DNA from 4 places in the Pseudoduganella sp. jia 9 genome. Region 3 is predicted to be linked to each of the others. Evidence: predicted binding sites of a transcription regulator. Region 3 holds the regulator's gene; each other region holds the start of a gene.
The links. The regulator FNR, encoded in region 3, switches genes on or off when oxygen is low (the NO sensors DNR and NnrR bind a similar motif). The targets are predictions, from matches to a motif close to TTGATNNNNATCAA.

Region 1: the regulator FNR is predicted to act here: its motif matches at 2,259-2,272, upstream of ubiU (ubiquinone anaerobic biosynthesis protein UbiU).
Region 2: the regulator FNR is predicted to act here: its motif matches at 1,885-1,898, upstream of ACY34H_RS08170 (glycine-rich domain-containing protein).
Region 4: the regulator FNR is predicted to act here: its motif matches at 2,882-2,895, upstream of ACY34H_RS06955 (KamA family radical SAM protein).

What each region holds. Positions count from the first base shown of each region.
Region 1 is NZ_JBUPWE010000002.1:155,125-159,293, reverse strand. Features, by position in the region: gene ACY34H_RS02475 (glycoside hydrolase family 43 protein) at 1-37, shown strand, start outside; gene ACY34H_RS02470 (hypothetical protein) at 59-244, opposite strand; gene ACY34H_RS02465 (hypothetical protein) at 370-567, opposite strand; gene ACY34H_RS02460 (permease) at 564-1,910, opposite strand; gene ACY34H_RS02455 (DUF2249 domain-containing protein) at 1,917-2,195, opposite strand; gene ubiU (ubiquinone anaerobic biosynthesis protein UbiU) at 2,332-3,342, shown strand; gene ACY34H_RS02445 (U32 family peptidase) at 3,356-4,169, shown strand, end outside.
Region 2 is NZ_JBUPWE010000006.1:17,407-21,575, forward strand. Features, by position in the region: gene ACY34H_RS08160 (hypothetical protein) at 1-107, shown strand, start outside; gene ACY34H_RS08165 (glycine-rich domain-containing protein) at 190-969, opposite strand; gene ACY34H_RS08170 (glycine-rich domain-containing protein) at 1,156-1,806, opposite strand; gene ACY34H_RS08175 (CHASE domain-containing protein) at 1,936-3,747, opposite strand; gene ACY34H_RS08180 (glutamine--tRNA ligase/YqeY domain fusion protein) at 3,969-4,169, opposite strand, start outside.
Region 3 is NZ_JBUPWE010000001.1:16,927-21,095, reverse strand. Features, by position in the region: gene ACY34H_RS00100 (response regulator) at 1-1,158, opposite strand, end outside; gene fnr (fumarate/nitrate reduction transcriptional regulator Fnr) at 1,313-2,068, shown strand; gene ACY34H_RS00090 (FixH family protein) at 2,082-2,582, opposite strand; gene ccoG (cytochrome c oxidase accessory protein CcoG) at 2,596-3,969, opposite strand; gene ccoP (cytochrome-c oxidase, cbb3-type subunit III) at 3,987-4,169, opposite strand, start outside.
Region 4 is NZ_JBUPWE010000005.1:116,762-120,930, forward strand. Features, by position in the region: gene ACY34H_RS06950 (MFS transporter) at 1-1,334, opposite strand, end outside; gene ACY34H_RS06955 (KamA family radical SAM protein) at 1,337-2,728, opposite strand; gene ACY34H_RS06960 (cache domain-containing protein) at 2,911-3,381, shown strand; gene ACY34H_RS06965 (methyl-accepting chemotaxis protein) at 3,449-4,169, shown strand, end outside.

The sequences.
Region 1 (4,169 bases), on a different contig from region 3:
CGGGCCGACCGCATCGGCGCAGCCGGCGCCGGTGTGAGCGCCGGTCTCCCGGCAGAAATCAGAAGTCGCGTCGTTCGCCCGGCATGGCCAGCACGCGCTTGATCACTGCAGGCTTGATGCGCTTGCGTGTGAGAAACAAGTGCGCATCCTTCAGTCCGGTCGACTGTTGCAGGAGCAGTGCACGGTTGATGATCAGTTCGGTTTCGATATCGGTGCGGGAGTAAGCGCGGCGGACCTTGTACATCTTGTTTCTCCTTCGGTAGTGACTTGTTGCGTGGCGTGATCTGATGGTTTTCATCGTAATGCGCCGGTCGCGGCCGTACCGTGCGCCAGTTCACGTAAGGCAACCATTTTGCCCCCGCGTCTCCTTCAGCGGCGCTTGTCCGCCGGCCCGAACAGGGCCGCCACCATCGGGTCGCGGCGAATCGCCGGTGCCGTCTGCCGCAGCGGTGACGGTGCGTCGTCGCACAGGCGGTGGAAACGGTGGCCGTCCGGGCTGACGAAGACCGCGATTCGGCCGCCGGGCAGCGGCTCGAAGGCGGGTTTCCGCCAGCGCAGCGTTTTCATCGGCCGGCTCCGGATACCGCCCCGGCGGCGTGCGGCATGGCGGGCGTGGCGAGGCCAGTATGCAGGCCAGTACGCATGCCGGCGCGCATGCCGGCGCGCAGGCCGGCAGCCAGGTTGGCGAACCAGGCCAGGCATGACACACACAGCAGCGCCCCGGCCGGCCGCGCCAGCACGGCGGGCCAGATGCAGGCCGCCACCAGCAGTGCCAGCGCGGCGGCGTGCAGCAGGTACTGGCCGCGCGCCGCCGCGTCGGGAATGATGCGGTGTATTGCCGGGATGCCGACCGGTGCCGCACCAGCCGGGCCGGCAGCACGGACATGGCGCAAGTGATACCAGCAGAGGAACGGCACGATCTTGTAGGTCATGCCGTTGATCGTCGACAGCGCGAAGCCGACGACCAGCAGTGCGCCGCGTGCGACATCGCGCGCCGGATGGTCCGGGAACAGGGCCAGTGCGAGCGCGCACGGCAGCGCCACCATCGCGGTGCGCCAGAACAGCGTGGCGGCGTCGGCGCGCGGCCGCTTGCGGCGTGCCAGCAGGCGCAGCGTGACGAGTGCGAACGCCGCATGGCCTGCACCCAGCAGCAACAGGGCAAGGTCGCGGAACGCCCCGGCAATGCCGGCCGGCAGCGATGACGCCACCAGCAACAGGAACAGCGCCGTGCTGTAGCCGCCCGTGATCCAGCGCGGATACGGCTCGGTCACCAGGAACATCGGCACGACCTGGAAGGCCACGCCGATGACCAGCAGCCCGACCCAGCCCAGCAGGCCCCACGCGGCGTGCAGGTCCGCCAGCGGCGGCATCGGCGGCGCGCCGGGCCAGGCCCGCGCGGCAGCCATCAGCAGTCCCAGGATCACCGTGACGGCAAGCGAACCCAGTGCCAGCCGGATTGCCGCCAGCGACGCATCGGCGCGGCCGGGAAACTGCTGCCACAGGCCGACCGTGCAGCATCCCAGCAGCAGCAGGAAGGCCACGCCAAGGCATGCCAGTGCGCCCGCGAACAGCAGCGGCTGGCCAAGAATGAAGGCGGCAGCCAGCATGAGCGTGCCCGTGCACAGTGCGTAATGCATCGTGCGCCCGGTGCGTACGCCGCCCGGCACGGCGATGCCGGCCATCACGGGCAGGATCTGCAGCAGTGCGCCGATCATCGCCATCGACAGGCAGCCCAGGGTCAGCAGGTGCGTCAGCGCCAGCGTCAGCGGCGACCAGCGCGTGACGAGCGCCGCCTCGCCATGCCACAGCAGCAGCCCGGCCGCCAGCGCGGCAAACAGCGGAACGGTCAGGAAAAACCGCATCGGCAGGGCGAGCGGCGGAAGGTGGTCGAAGGACAGGACGCGTTGCATGAGGGGCTAGGCGACATTCGGCAGCGGCAGTTGCCAGACCAGCAGTTCGTAGCGGCCATCCCCGGTCGGCGCGCAGCGGTGGCGGAATGCATGGCGTTCCAGGATGCCGTACAGCGGGTGCGGTTCGCGGTCGATCAGTACGTGCAGGCAGCCCTGTTCCGACAGCGTGGCCAGCGCGTCGAGGATGCGGATCATCGGGTCCGGTGCTTCGAGCCCGCCGACATCGAGCAGCGTCGCCGGCCACTGCAGCGGATCGTCGGCAGCCTGGTGGTGATGGGTATGCATGATGCTTCTCTCTTCTCTGTTTTGATCTGTCTTCATTGTCACATCGAGGTATCGGTCATTTCCTTGATTCGGGTTAAGGAATCAATCTTTCACGCGGCGGTACAGTTCCGCCACGCAAACTTTCGATAGCAACTAGATGACACAACTGGCAAGACCTTTCGAACTGGTATGCCCGGCAGGCAGCCTGCCGGCGCTGAAAAGCGCGGTGGACAATGGTGCCGACTGCGTGTACCTCGGTTTTCGCGACGCCACCAATGCACGCAATTTCGCCGGACTCAATTTCGACGCGAAATCGATCGCGGCCGGCATCGCCTATGCGCATGACCGCCACCGCAAGGTGCTGCTCGCGCTGAACACCTATCCGCAACCGGGCGGCGAAACACTGTGGCGCGGTGCGGTCGACCGCGCCGCCGCGGCCGGCGTCGACGCCGTGATCCTTGCCGACCCCGGCCTGATGCGGTACGCGGCCGAATGTCATCCTGGCCTGCGCCTGCACCTTTCCGTGCAGGGTTCGGCGACCAATGCCGCGGCGATCGATTTCTACCGCCGCGAATTCGGCATCGCCCGTGTGGTGCTGCCGCGCGTGCTGTCGCTGGCCCAGGTCGAGCAGGTGGTGCTCGGCACCGACGTGGAAATCGAAGTATTCGGTTTCGGCAGCCTGTGCGTGATGGTGGAAGGGCGCTGCGCGCTGTCCTCGTACGCCACCGGCGAGTCGCCGAACACGCATGGCGTGTGTTCCCCGGCCGGCGCGGTGCGCTGGCAGCAACTGCCAAATGGCCTGGAGGCGCGCCTGAACGGCGTGCTGATCGACCGCTACGACGCCGGCGAGCACGCCAGCTATCCCACGCTGTGCAAGGGACGCTTCGAGGTGGCCGGCGAGACCTACTACGCGATCGAGGAACCGGCCAGCCTGAACACGCTGGAGCTGTTGCCGAAGCTGCTGGCGATCGGCGTCGCGGCGGTGAAGATCGAAGGCCGCCAGCGCAGCCCCGCCTACGTGGCGCAGGTGACGCGGGTGTGGCGCGAGGCGATCGACAGTGCGTGCGCGGGCCGCTTCTCGGCAAAGCCGGCCTGGATGGCACAACTGGACGCCGTGGCCGAGGGCCGGCAGCACACGCTGCGCGCGTACCACCGCGCCTGGAAATAAGGGGAAACCGATGATGAAACTCGCACTGGGACCGCTGCTGTACTACTGGCCGCGCGCCACCGTGATGGATTTTTACAGGGACATGGCCGCCGGCCCGGCAGACATCGTCTACCTGGGTAAAGCAGTCTGTTCGCGGCGGCACGAACTGCGCGCGGCGGACTGGCTGCAGGTGGCCGCGCAATTGCGCGAGGCCGGCAAGGAAGTGGTGTTGTCGAGCATGGCGCTGATCGAATCCGCTGCCGACCTGGCGGCGCTGCGCCGGCTGGCCGGGCAGGATGGCTTCGATGTCGAAGCCAACGACATGGGCGCGGTAGGCCTGCTGCACGGCCGGCCCTTCGTCGCGGGCCCGCACCTGAACATCTACAACGCCGCCACGCTGCTGCTGATGCACGGGCTGGGCGCGCGGCGCTGGGTGATGCCGCTGGAGATGGGTCACGCCGGCCTGGTGGAACTGCACCGCGCGCGTCCGGCCGGCATGGAAACGGAAGTGTTCGCGCTGGGCCGCATGCCGCTGGCGTTTTCGGCGCGCTGCTTCACGGCGCGTCACCGTAACCTGCCGAAGGACGATTGCCGCTTCAGCTGCCTCGAGCACCCGGACGGCCTGGCCATGACCACGCGCGACGGCGAGCCGTTCCTGGTGCTGAACGGCATCCAGACGCAGTCCGCTTCGGTATGCAACCTGGCTGCCGAGTTCGACGCGCTGGACGCGGCCGGTGCCGACGTGCTGCGCATCAGTCCGCAATCGCGCCACACGATGGAGGTGCTGGCGCTGTTCGACGACCTGCGCCATGGCCGGTCCAGGCCGGATGCGGCAGCGCACGCCCTGC
Region 2 (4,169 bases), on a different contig from region 3:
GCAAGATCCGCCACAACACGCTGCCGATCGGCGCCACGATCCTGATCCGCATGCACGAAGTCAGCGATTACTCGATCCGCGAACTGCGCGAGTTGATGACGCACTGACGATGACGCACCGAGGTGCAAAAAAGGCCGGCCCCGTTCGCGGGGGCGGCCTTTTATCATTGGCAAATCGGCTCAGGCGCGATCAGGCCAGGCGCGGGCGTTCCGTATAAAACGCTTCCTGCGACGGTGCTGCCTCGATACGGCCCGAGTACGCCGTGGCGGCCCGGCCCGAGTAGGCGGTTTCGGTGCCGACGCGGCCGGAATACGCGGTTTTCGGGTTCACGTTCGCGTCGCTGATCCGGCCCGAATATGCCGTTTTCGCGGCCACGGTGGGTTCGCTGACCCGGCCCGAGTAGGCGATGCGGCCGGAATAGGCGGTATCGGTGCCGATGCGGCCCGAGTATGCCGTGTCGGCGCTGATGCGCCCGGAGTAGGCAGTGTCGGCGCTGATGCGGCCGGAGTAGGCGGTGTCGGTGCCGACGCGGCCGGAATACGCCGTTTCGGTGGCGGCGCGGCCGGAGTATGCGGTTCCGGCATTGCGCAGGTAAGGCTCGCCGAAGGTTTCTTCGTACAGTTCCTTCATCCGGTCGCCCACGCGGCGGTGCGCTTCCACGTCGTCTTCGCCGCGCAGGCCGATATACGGGAAGTGATGCAGGAAATAGCCGAACACCTGTTCGCAATCGACCGCATACTTCATCGTGTCCAGGATGTGGTAGTGCCAGAACGTGTCCACGTCCATCAGCGGCGCGGTCTGCTCGTTCGGGAACGTCTTCATCAGGTACAGGAAGCGGCGGTACTCGAACTCGACGGCATTGGCTTTTTCCAGCGACCAGCCTTCGCCGGATTCCTCATGCATCAGCTTGACTTTGATGGGGTCCAGATCGAGATCGGCAATCGGTTTGAAGTGCTCGGAAGAAATCATGTAATCCTCTCTGATGTAATGGCGGTTACTGGCGACAGGGCGGCCACCCAATGATTGTTGATGCATGGAAACATCAACAGGGCTCAGTATAGGACCAGATTGCCGATTGCAACGCCGCGCTTTCAATCGTGTGCGAGGTCTCAAGGGGAAATGCGGAACTGACGTTGCAGTCCCGCAACATCCATATCAGGCCGCGGCTGGCACCAGGCGCGGACGCTCCGTGTAGAAACCGTCGACCGTGGCGCGGGCCGACCACGCCATTGCTGGCGCTGGCGTAGCGGGCGCGCGGGCGGACCAGACCGTGGTGGCGGCCAGGCCGGCCGGTGCGCGGGCCGACCACGCCGTTGCCGCGGCCAGGCCCGCCGGCGAGCGCGCGGACCAGGCAATCTGTGCGGGGGCACGCGCGGACCATGCCGTGCCGGCCTGGCGTTCCGGCGCGCGGGCGGACCAGGCGGTGGTGGCGCTGGTGTAATCCTCGCCGAACGTTTCCTCGTAGAGTACGCGCATGCGCTCGCCCATCTGCCGGTGCGCTTCCTCGTCCGCTTCGCCGCGCAGGCCCACGTAGGGGAAGTGATGCAGGAAATGGCCGAACACGGCCTCGCAATCGGCCGCGTACTTCATCGTGTCGAGGATGTGGTAATGCCAGAACGTGTCCACGTCCATCAGCGGCGCGGCTTCTTCGTCGGGATATTTCTTCATCAGGTACAGGAAGCGGCGGTACTCCTTTTCCACCGCGTTGGCGTGCTCCAGGCTCCATCCCTCGCCGGATTCTTCGTGCATCAGTTTGACCTTGATGGGTTCCAGGTCCAGGGTATCGATAGCGTTGCGGTCGGTCATTGGAATCTCCTTGTAGTTGAGAATAATCAACACTTGCCGGTTACAAGGACTATTCTTGTCCTTGCGTAAAGGCACCTATTGATTTTGATCAAACTATAGAGAACTCCTATGATGCTAGTGAGCAAGCGATCACTGGCCGACAAATGCGCCGGCGGGCTGCGTGGCGCGCCAGGCCATCGGCACGGTAACGGTAACGGTGGTGCCGCCATGCGGCCGGCTGACGATCGAGCAATCGCCGCCGAGCAGGCTCATGCGTTCTTCGATGCCGACCAGGCCGAACGAACCATTCTTGTTGCGGCTGCCGTCGTGCAAGCCGATGCCGTTGTCGGCGATCGTCATGCGCAAGGTGCCGCCGAGCTGGCGCAGTTCAACGCGCACATGCGTGGCGCGGGCGTGCTGCTGGATATTGCTGAGCGATTCCTGCAGCACGCGGAACAGTGCCACGGCGCAGCGGTCATCCACGTCGGGCGTGCCTTCCGGATCCACCACGTCGCATTCGATGCCGGAGCGCTTGCGGAACTGCGTGGTCTGCCATTCGACCGCGGCGGACAAGCCCAGGTCCAGCACATTGGGCCGCAGGTCGTTGATGATGTTGCGCACGCTGCGGATCGTATCGTCGATCTGCTTCAGCGTGGCGGTGGCGCGCGCGTGCAGGCGCGGATGGCGCTGCGACGTGCGGCTGGCCAGGATATCGGCCTCGATGCGCAACGCCAGCAGGTTCTGTCCCAGGTCGTCGTGGATTTCGCGCGCGATGCGCTTGCGTTCTTCTTCCTTGATCTGTTCGGCGTGCGCAGCCAGCCGGCGCAGGCGCTGGTGCGACAGTTGCAGCTTGGCCTGGCTGTCGCGCAGTTCCCGCGTCATGTCGCGCGCCATCTGCAGCGCCCGCCGGCGCGACGATACCTGGGCATGGAACAGCGCGTACATCAGCAGCGTGCTGACGAACCCGACCAGCGCGGCAAGCCAGGGCAGGTAGGCGTCGAATGTGGAAAACAGCGCGGAGCGGGGCGCGTCGAAATAGACCTGCCACAGGCGGCCGTTGAAATTCAGCGGCAGGCTCAGCTGCACATGATTGTCCGGCGGCGCCCGGCCGGCGGACGATTCGATGCTGTCGAACAGCAGGTAGCCATTCGGCGTCTTGCTGTTCGGCGGCGTGCCGAGGCTGGTGTTGTACAGGCGCACGCGGATCTCGCGCACCGGCGTATCGACCATCGCGGCTTCCACCAGGCGCGGCACCGAAAAGCCGATGCCCACCGATCCCAGGTAGGCGGCACGCCGGTCCTCCACGGTGTCCACCGGCATGTCGGCGCGGTAGACCGGCAGGCGCAGCGGCATACCGAACTGCGTGGGCGCTTCCGGCAGCTGCACCGGCACCCCGGAGCTGGACATCTCGCCGGTGTCGCGCGCGCGTGCCAGCGCCTGCGCGCTGGCCGGCCGGGCCGACAGGTCATAGCCGAATTTTCCCTTGGCACCGTACATCGGTTCCAGCAGCGTGATCACCGTGTAGTAAGGCCGCTTGCCCGGCGGGGAGATGCGGAATTCCGGATAGCCCAGCTCGCGCACCGCCGCGCCGCGCATCTGTTCCTCGAATGCGGCGCGCCCCTCGTCCGGCACGTACTGGGCAAAGTTGATGCTGGCGATCGATGGAAAGTTGTGCGGAATGTCCAGTCCCCGCACATAGCGGTGGAAACTTTGCGGCGACATGCCTTCGCTGGCCTGGAAATGGCTGGCGGTGCCGCGCAGCACGTCGGTACATGCCTTGATACCGCCGGCAATGTTGTACTGGATGCTGCGTGCCTGGTTGCGGAAGCGCTCCAGTGCCTCGCTTTCCAGCGAATTGGCCATCCAGGCATAAAAGCCCGCACCGACCAGCATCGACAGCAGCACGCCGCTCCACCAGGAAGGTTTGGCTTCGTGCAGTTTTCCTGACAGAGGTTGTTTCATGGACGGCGGCGCGCAGAGAAAGCTGGGTTCGTGGCCAAAATATAGGCAGTCGGTATGAGCTGCGTCAAGAACAAAGCCGCTATCGGACGTTAACCGTTGCGGTGGGTGCAGCCTTGATCCCTGCTGTCATGGAAAACTGACAGGAACTTAAGCATTGTGACTATCGGTGTTCCGGCATGGCTGAAAAAAGGCCGCCTCGGGGGCGGCCTGGTCTGCCTGGATTATTTCGTGCCCCAGCTGTCTTTCAGCGTGACGATGCGGTTGAACACGGGTTTGCCCGGCTGGGAATCGACCCGGTCGGCGATGAAGTAACCGTGGCGTTCGAACTGGAAGCGCTGTTCGGCTTGCGCATCCTTCAGGCCCGGTTCCAGGTACGCCGTCACGACTTCCTTGGCCTTCGGGTTGAGGAACTGCTTGAAATC
Region 3 (4,169 bases):
GGCTGCTTCGGCGCGGTCGCGCGCCCGTTCCAGCTCGGCGGCGCGGGTCTCCAGCTCGTCCATCAGGTCGCCGGCATGCGCATCGGCCGCCGAACGTTCCCGCATCAGTTCATTGAAGGCGCCGGTCAGTTCGCCGATCTCGTCGCGCGACGTGACCGGCAGCGGGGCGAACTGCTGCGGCGCGCCGCGCAGCGCGCCGATCGCATCGCGCAGCCGCATCAGCGGCGACATCAGGCGCAGCATGGTCCATGTGATGACGGCTGCGGTGACGAGCGAGGCCAGCGTGCCCCACAGGGCGAGCCGCGCCAGCAGGTCTTCGAACGGTTCGAAGGCTTCCTCGGCCGGCAGGTTGGCAATCAGGATCCACGGTACCGTCTTCAGGCGCTTGTAGCTGAGCAGCGCGCGCACGCCGCGGCCGTCGGTGCTGATCGTGGTGCCTTCGAACCCTTCGCGGATCGCCAGCATGGTGGCGGCGTAGCCTTCCGGGTTGCGTGGTTTCAGCAGCCGGGTTGGATCCGGGTGCACGACATACACCGACGGCTCGTAGCCGGTGACGATGAAATAGTAGCCGGTGCGGCCCACCTTGGCCGTGCGCAGGTGTCCCAGCAGGTTGTTCTTGTAGAGCCGTAACACGCCAATCAGCACGCAGGCCACGTCGCCGTCCTCGCTCAGCACCGGGGCGACCATCTGCACCACGGGTTGCCGGTTCGCCTTGCCGATCACCGGCTCGGCGATCAGGGGAGACTTTTCCACCAGCACGCGCTGGAAGTAGGCGCGGTCCGTCACGCTGACGCCGGGGCGGCCCGGCAGCGCGGGTACGTCGGCCACGATGACGCCGGCCGGGCTGACGACGATGATATCGTCGAACAGGCGCAGGACGGCGCTGTAGTCGTAGTGCGCGCGCAGCGCCGGCGGGTCGGCACAGATGTCGCTGGGCTGCCAGCGTGCCGATTCGGCGACGATGTCGCGCAGCAGCGTCATCTTTTCATCCACCTCGAGCGCGGTGCGCGCGATCAGCGCATCCTGCTGGGCAAACAGCACGCGCGAGACACCCTCCTGCATGCGCTGGGCCTGCAGCACGGTCACGAGCGCGATCATCACGATGGATGTGACTGTCGTCGCCAGTGCGACTTTCGCCTTGATACCGAGCGGTCGCATGGTCTCCCCCCGCCGCGTTGTTATCGGTTCACTATGCGCCGCTTCGCCTCTGGCGTACTGTGCGGAAGGGCACGCAAGCTGCAAGTTGCGGCGAGCCTGGCGCGCCCGCCGGATCAAGTACACTGTGGGTCAACCGTAACCGACCATGACAAAGATGCATGAGCTTCCCTCGCTGACCCTGCCCGGCGCCACGATTGAAATCCTGAAGGCGCGCTGCTCGACCTGCAGCATGCACCAGCTGTGCCTGCCGATGGGGCTGGACATGGGCGACATGGACAAGCTGGACAAGATCATCGGCCGCCGCCGCAAGGTGCAGAAGGGCGAGAACCTGTTCCGTATCGGCGAGCAGTTCACGAACCTGTACGCGATCCGGCTTGGCCATTTCAAGACTTACCAGATCAACGCCAACGGCGAGGAACAGGTGACGGGCTTCCAGATGGGCGGTGAATTGCTGGGCATGGACGCGATCAGCACCGACCGGCACTATTGCAGCGCGCTGGCGCTGGAGGACAGCGAAGTATGCGAGATCCCGTTCGCCAGCCTGGAACGGCTGCTGGTGGACATGCCCACCCTGCTGCGCCACTTCCATCGCATGATGAGCCAGGAGATCACGCGCGAGCAGAGCGTGATGCTGCTGCTGGGGAATATGCAGGCCACGCAGCGCTTCGCCGCATTTCTCGTCAACCTGGCTTCGCGCTACGAGGTGCGCGGTTATTCCAGCACCGCGTTCCAGCTGCGCATGTCGCGCGAGGACATCGGCAACTACCTGGGCCTGACGATCGAGAGCATCAGCCGGCTGCTGAACAAGTTCAAGAAGCAGGGGCTGCTGAAGGTGTCGAACCGGGAAGTCGAGGTGCTCGACCTGCCGCGGCTCAAGGCGATCACGGCCGGCACCGAGACCTGCGCGTAGTGACCCACTAGTGCTATAGGGCCGCCAGCGTCACCTGCCGCGCCGCCGGCCAGTGCCATTGGCCTTCCAGGCGCCAGGTGCGCCGTTCATCTTCCACCAGCACGGTCCAGCGGCTGCGTTCGAGCAGCGGCAGCGGCACGGCGAAGCGGCCGGCCGCGTCGGGGCGCACCAGCAGGCGCAGGTCCTTCTCCGGCTGCGTGGCATGCGCCAGGTGCAGTTGCAGCGGGCCGCTGCGCACCGGTTCGCGCATGGACAGGCGGCCATGCAGTACGCCATGTGCGGCGTCGTAGCGCAGCGCGATGGCGGCGCCCAGCGCGGCGGCGCTGCGGTCGCGCCGCAAGTCCTGGTTGATCGCCTTGCCGCGCTTGTAGTAATCGCCCACCACCAGCGCATCCTGCTGCGCGAAGGCCAGCCAGCCGGTATAGGCGCCGGCTGCCAGCACGGCGGCCGGGCCGGCCATCAGCAGCCATGGCCAGCGCTCGCGGTACCAGGGTGTGGCGGAAATCGTGTGCATCGTGGACTCCTTTTCAGCGCGGGATGATGAAGACCGCGGCTTCCTCGACGGCGAGGCTGGCATCGTCGAGCGCCGTCAGCGTGAAGGCGATCCCGTTGGAGCCGGTCTTGCCGGCGCCGTGCGGGGCCCGTACCCGCACCGGCACGGCACGCGTTTCGGTGCCGGCCAGCGCGACGACATCTTCCGACGCCAGCGCCAGGCCGGGCAGGCCGGTGGCGGCGATCCGGTAGCGGTGCGGCCGCTCCGACGTATTCATGATCTGCAGCCGGTACACGTTCTCGATGGCGCCGCCATCCACTTCGCGGCCCATCGAGCCGCGGTCGCGGATCACGTCCATTTTCAGCGGCGTGCGGGTAGCCAGCGCATGGCCGACCGCCAGCGTGACCGCCAGCAGCGCGGCGCAGTAGGCCAGCACGCGCGGACGCAGCGCACGCCGCCGGATCTGCGCCGCCGTCATGTTCGTGGCCATCGCCCGGTCCGTGCTGTAGCGCACCAGGCCGCGCGGCTGGCCGACCTTGTCCATCACATCGTTGCAGGCATCCACGCAGGCGGCGCAGCCGATGCATTCGTATTGCAGGCCGTTGCGGATATCGATGCCGGCCGGGCATACCTGCACGCACAGCGTGCAGTCGATGCAGGCACCGCCCGTGGCCTTCTTGCCGCGCGGTTCGCCGCGCCCCGTGTCGTAGGTGATGATCAGCGTATCGCGGTCGAACATCGAGCTCTGGAAGCGGGCGTACGGGCACATGTACTTGCAGACCTGCTCGCGCAGCCAGCCGGCGTTGCCGTAGGTGGCGAAGCTGTAGAACAGCACCCAGAACCATTCCCATGGCCCCAATGCCAGCGTGGCGATGCCGGTGCCCAGCTCGCGCACCGGCGTGAAGTAGCCGACAAAGGTAAAGCCGGTCCACAGCGCGACGGCGCCCCATGCCAGATGCTTGGCGACGCGCCTGGCGAACTTGCGCGCCGAAGGGCCTTGCCGGTCGAGCGCGATGCGCGCCGCGCGCGAGCCTTCGATCCTGCGCTCGATCCACAGGAAGATCGAGGTGTACACCGTTTGCGGGCAGGCGAAGCCGCACCACACGCGGCCGGCCACCGCCGTCACCAGGAACAGCCCCCAGGCGCAGATGATCAGCAGCGCGGCCAGGTAGATGAAATCCTGCGGCCACAGCACCAGGCCAAACAGGTAGAACTTGCGTGTGCCCAGGTCGAACAGCACGGCCTGGCGGTCGTTCCACGCCAGCCATGGCGTGCCGTAGAACGCCAGCTGCGTCAGCCACAGGCACAGCCAGCGCAGGCGCGCGTAGCGGCCATCCGTCTCGCGCGGATGAATCGGCTGGCGCTTCTCGTACATCCGGATCACCTGTTCGGGCACGGGGGCGTTCATGCCTGTCTCGTTTCGTGTCATTTCGCTTCGTTGGACAGGCCCCACACGTAGGCCGACAGCACGTGCACCTTGCCTTCGCCGAGGAAGTCGCCGAACGCCGGCATGGTGTTGTCGCGGCCCGTGCGGATGGTTTCCATGATCGTCTCGGCGCTGCCGCCGTACAGCCAGGTCTTGTCGGCCAGGTTCGGCGCGCCGAGCGC
Region 4 (4,169 bases), on a different contig from region 3:
GCGATGCCTGGCAACTGCAGCAGCACCAGCACGAAAAACGCGGCCTGGTAAGCAGCGGCAGGATAGTGCTGCGCGGCGTCCGGCTGCCACAGGCCGACGATCATGCCGAAGCCCGCCTGCACGGCGAACGCGCCCAGGAAGATCAGCAGGTTCAGGCACGTGGATGCGCGTCCCGTGAGCGATGGCGGCATGGCCTGCGCCACGATCGTGTATTCGATGCCGGTGATCGTGCCCACCAGCGCGAACAGCACGGACAACGTCGCAAATCCAGGGAAGCCAGCGGGCTGCCAGCCCAGCACGAAGCCGCACTGCACGGCGACGAACAGCGCCACGCCCACGCCGGCCACGGTGATCGGTTCGGCGCCGCGCCGGCCGGCCCATTCGACCACCATGCCGACGGCGAGCGCGCCGGCGATCACGGCGCCCATGCCGATCGACAGCAGCCATGCCACGTCCTGTTCGGAGTAGTGCCCCACATCCGCCAGCCAGCGCCCGATCCACAGTCCCTGGATGCCGAAGAACACCGCGTGCGGCACCAGCACCAGTGACGCCGTTTCGCGGAACGCCGGGTGGCGCAACACCTCGGCGATGACCGCCACGCCGAACGGCTGCCTTGGCGCGGCCGCCTGCGTGGGCGCCACCAGCAGGATCAGCAGCGCCACCGCCACGCAGCACAGCGCCAGCAGCACGAACAGCACGCGCCAGTCGGCGTGTTGCAGGAAAAGGCCAACCGGCAGCGCGGACGATGCCGCGCCCAGGCCGCCCGCGGCGATCAGGCAGCCCTGCACCGACGGCATCCTGGCCGGCGGCACCCACGTGGAGATCGCCTTCACGGCCGCCATGAAGCAGCCGGCCAGGCCGAGGCCCATCACCGTGCGCGCAACGAGCAACTGCACGAAGCCGGTGCCGAACGCGAAAGCGAACGTGCCCGCTGCCGCCAGCAGCAGCATCGGCACCTGTACCGCGCGCGGGCCGAATCGGTCCAGCGCGATGCCGACCGGCAGCTGGGCCAGCGCGAATGCCAGGAAGTAGGCACTGGTGAGCAGCCCCAGGTCGCCCGGCGTCAGCGCCGCCGCATCCACCAGTTGCGGCGCCAGCACCGCGTTTACGGTGCGCAGCAGGCAAGACAGGTAATGCCCCAGCGCATAGGGCAGCAGCACGAGGCACAGCAAGGCCGGGCCGGAGAGCTGGCCCGGCCGTGCCCTGCGCCCGCCGGAGACGAAGCCGGCCAGCGATGCCGGTGCCGGTACGGCCGCTGCTGCCGTTGCCGGTACCGATGCCGGTGCGGGCGCCGGTGCGGATGCGGATGCCGATGCCGATGCCGATGCATCCATGCTCAGGCGGCGTTGCCCTGCGATGTGCACGAGCGCGCGCTGGTGATCGGAATGACCTTGCGCTGCTGCGGCAGGTGCAACGCTGGCGCGTCGTCGGTCTCGAAGAAGAATTTCTCCTTGCCGAAGGCGGGCTTCAGGTGGTCGAGCCAGGTCGCGTTCTCGTCGTATTTCGCGAAGAACGGCTTCCTCACCCAATCCGGGTTGCGGGCCTGCAGGAACTGCAGCGCGAACAGCTTCTCGCCATTGATCGTGACCACGCCATCGATCGCGACCTTACCGGGGAAGGCGCTCATCGACGGGCCGCGCACCGTGCGCGCCAGGCCGGACACCATCTGGTAAGCCTGCTGGAAGATTTCGTGCGCGCGCGCCAGCGGCAGCTGGAAGTACTCGCTCGGGCCGGTGTCGCGCTCGACGAACATGTAGTACGGGATCGCGCCCAGGCGCACGCCGGTGCTCCACAGTTCGGCCCAGCTGTGCGGATCTTCGTTGATGTGGCGGATCAGCGGGCCCTGCATGCGCAGCGTGGCGCCGGTGCCGACGATGCGCTTGACGGCCTTCTGCGCGATGTCCTGGCGCAGTTCGACGGCGTGGTTGTAGTGGCCCATGATCGCCAGGTTCTTGCCGCTTGCCACCACCTTCTCGAACAGGCGCAGCAGGTCGTCGGCATCCTTGTCGGTGACGAAGCGCTGCGGCCAATACGCCACGGACTTGGTGCCGATGCGGATGTTCTGGATATGCGCCAGTTCCGGCCCCAGCAGGGGTTCGATGAACTCGGCCAGCGAACGGGTATTCATGATCATCGGGTCGCCGCCGGTGATCAGCACGTCCGTCACTTCCGGATGGGTCTTCAGGTAGGAAACCAGTTCCGTGGTTTCCCTCGCATCGAATTTCATGTCGTCCATGCCGACGAACTGCGGCCAGCGGAAGCAGAACGTGCAGTAGGCGTGGCAGGTCTGGCCGGCGCTGGGGAAGAACAGCACCGTTTCCTTGTACTTGTGCTGCAGGCCTTTCAGCACGTGATCGTTCACGCGCGGCACGTTGTGCGTCATCTGGCCGGCCGGGTGCGGATTCATGCGCATGCGGATCTTGTGCACCATCGCGGCGATCGCCGCATCGTCCTGCTTCACCATTACCAGGTCGCGCAACTGGCGGTACTCATCCACCGGCAGCATGTCGCGGTGCGGGAACACCAGGCGGTAAATGGGATCGTCCGGCACGTTGCGCCAGTCGATCAGGTTCTCCAGCACGTATTCGTTGGTGCGGAAAGGCAACACGTGCGATATCACCTGCACGGCTTCCTGCTGGTCCGGCGGCAGCCATTGCCACTGGCGGGCCTGGCGAATGCTCTGGCAGGTGTACGGCTTGAATTTCTGCGGGGCGAAGTCGACGGTCATTTTAGTTTGCTCCTGAAAAAGGAATGCTCATCGTAGGCACCTGCCACGGCAGCGTGTTGCCAAACATCAATACCCACGTGGAAATTTTGCGTCGGTCTTCTTTACACCTTGCGCTAGCGCAATTTCCCACCGGCAGCACCGGAGCACAATGATTTGACCTTAACCAACCACGGGAGCTCCTCATGAAACAAGTACTGATCCGCAGCATGGCCTGCCTTGCCATTGCCAGTATCGGCGCCGCCGCATTGGCCGCCCAGCCGGCCCAGCCCACCGAAAAGGATGCGATCGCCATGGCCGAGCGCGGCGCCGCGTTCATGAAGGCAAACGGCAAGGAAGCACTGATGAAGAAGCTGGCCGTCAAGGATCCGGAATTCGTGCAGGGCGAGCTGTACGTGGACATGCGCGACATCAACACCGGCATCGTGATCGCGCACCCGATCAACCCGTCGATCGTGGGCAAGAACCTGACCGACGTGCCGGATGCCAGCGGCAAGGTGTACCGCCGCGAGATCATCGAGCTGGCCGCAAAGCAGGGCAAGGGCTGGGTCGACTATATGTACAAGAACCCGGTCAGCGGCAAGATCGAACCGAAGACCACGTACATCCTGCGCGTTGGCGACGTGGTGCTGGAAGCCGGCATCTACAGGAAATAACCCCCGTCACGCATCGCCACGCGTCGCTCGACAATTCACTCATCCATCATCCCTGGCGGGAGCAGTCATGCTGAACAAATTACGAATCGGTCCCAAACTGTTGCTGGCACCCAGCGTCGTGCTGGTCTTGCTGGTCGCCATCACGGCTTGCGCCTGGGTCGGCATGGTGCGTCAGAACGCATCGCTGGAAAACCTGGTGCAGGTGCACGCGGCGCGGCTGAAGGCCACGGCCGACATCGCGGGCGAAGCGAGGTTCGCCCATGCCAACATTTATCAATTGCTGGCGTGGGTCAACGGCAGCTTCGCGAAGACCCGGCTGGACGAGCTCACCAACCGGATCCATACCCGCCACCGCAGCATCGAACAGCAACTGGTGCAGCTGGCGCGGGTGTCGGACCAGGAAGAGCGCAAGCTGGTCGACACGTCCAGCCAGGCGCTGATCGCCTACCGCAAGGGCGTGCTGGAAACCATCGAGATGGCGCAGATGGACCAGTCGATCGCCACCAATTCGATGCAGAAGGCGGAGCGCCAGTTCGTGCTGCTCGAGCAGGACCTGCAGCGGCTTTCGGCGCGGGAGCAGGCGCTGTCGGCCGCGGCACACGCCGAGGCCAAGGCCGAGTTCCGCCAGCTGGGCATCGCCATGGCGGGCTTGTGCGTACTGTCGGTAGCGCTGTCATTGCTGGTCTCGATGCTGGTGCGTGCGGCGCTGCTGCGCGATATCCGCTCGATCGCCGACGTGGTGCGCAGCCTGGCCGCGGGCCGGCTGACGTCGGCGAAGCCGAATGACG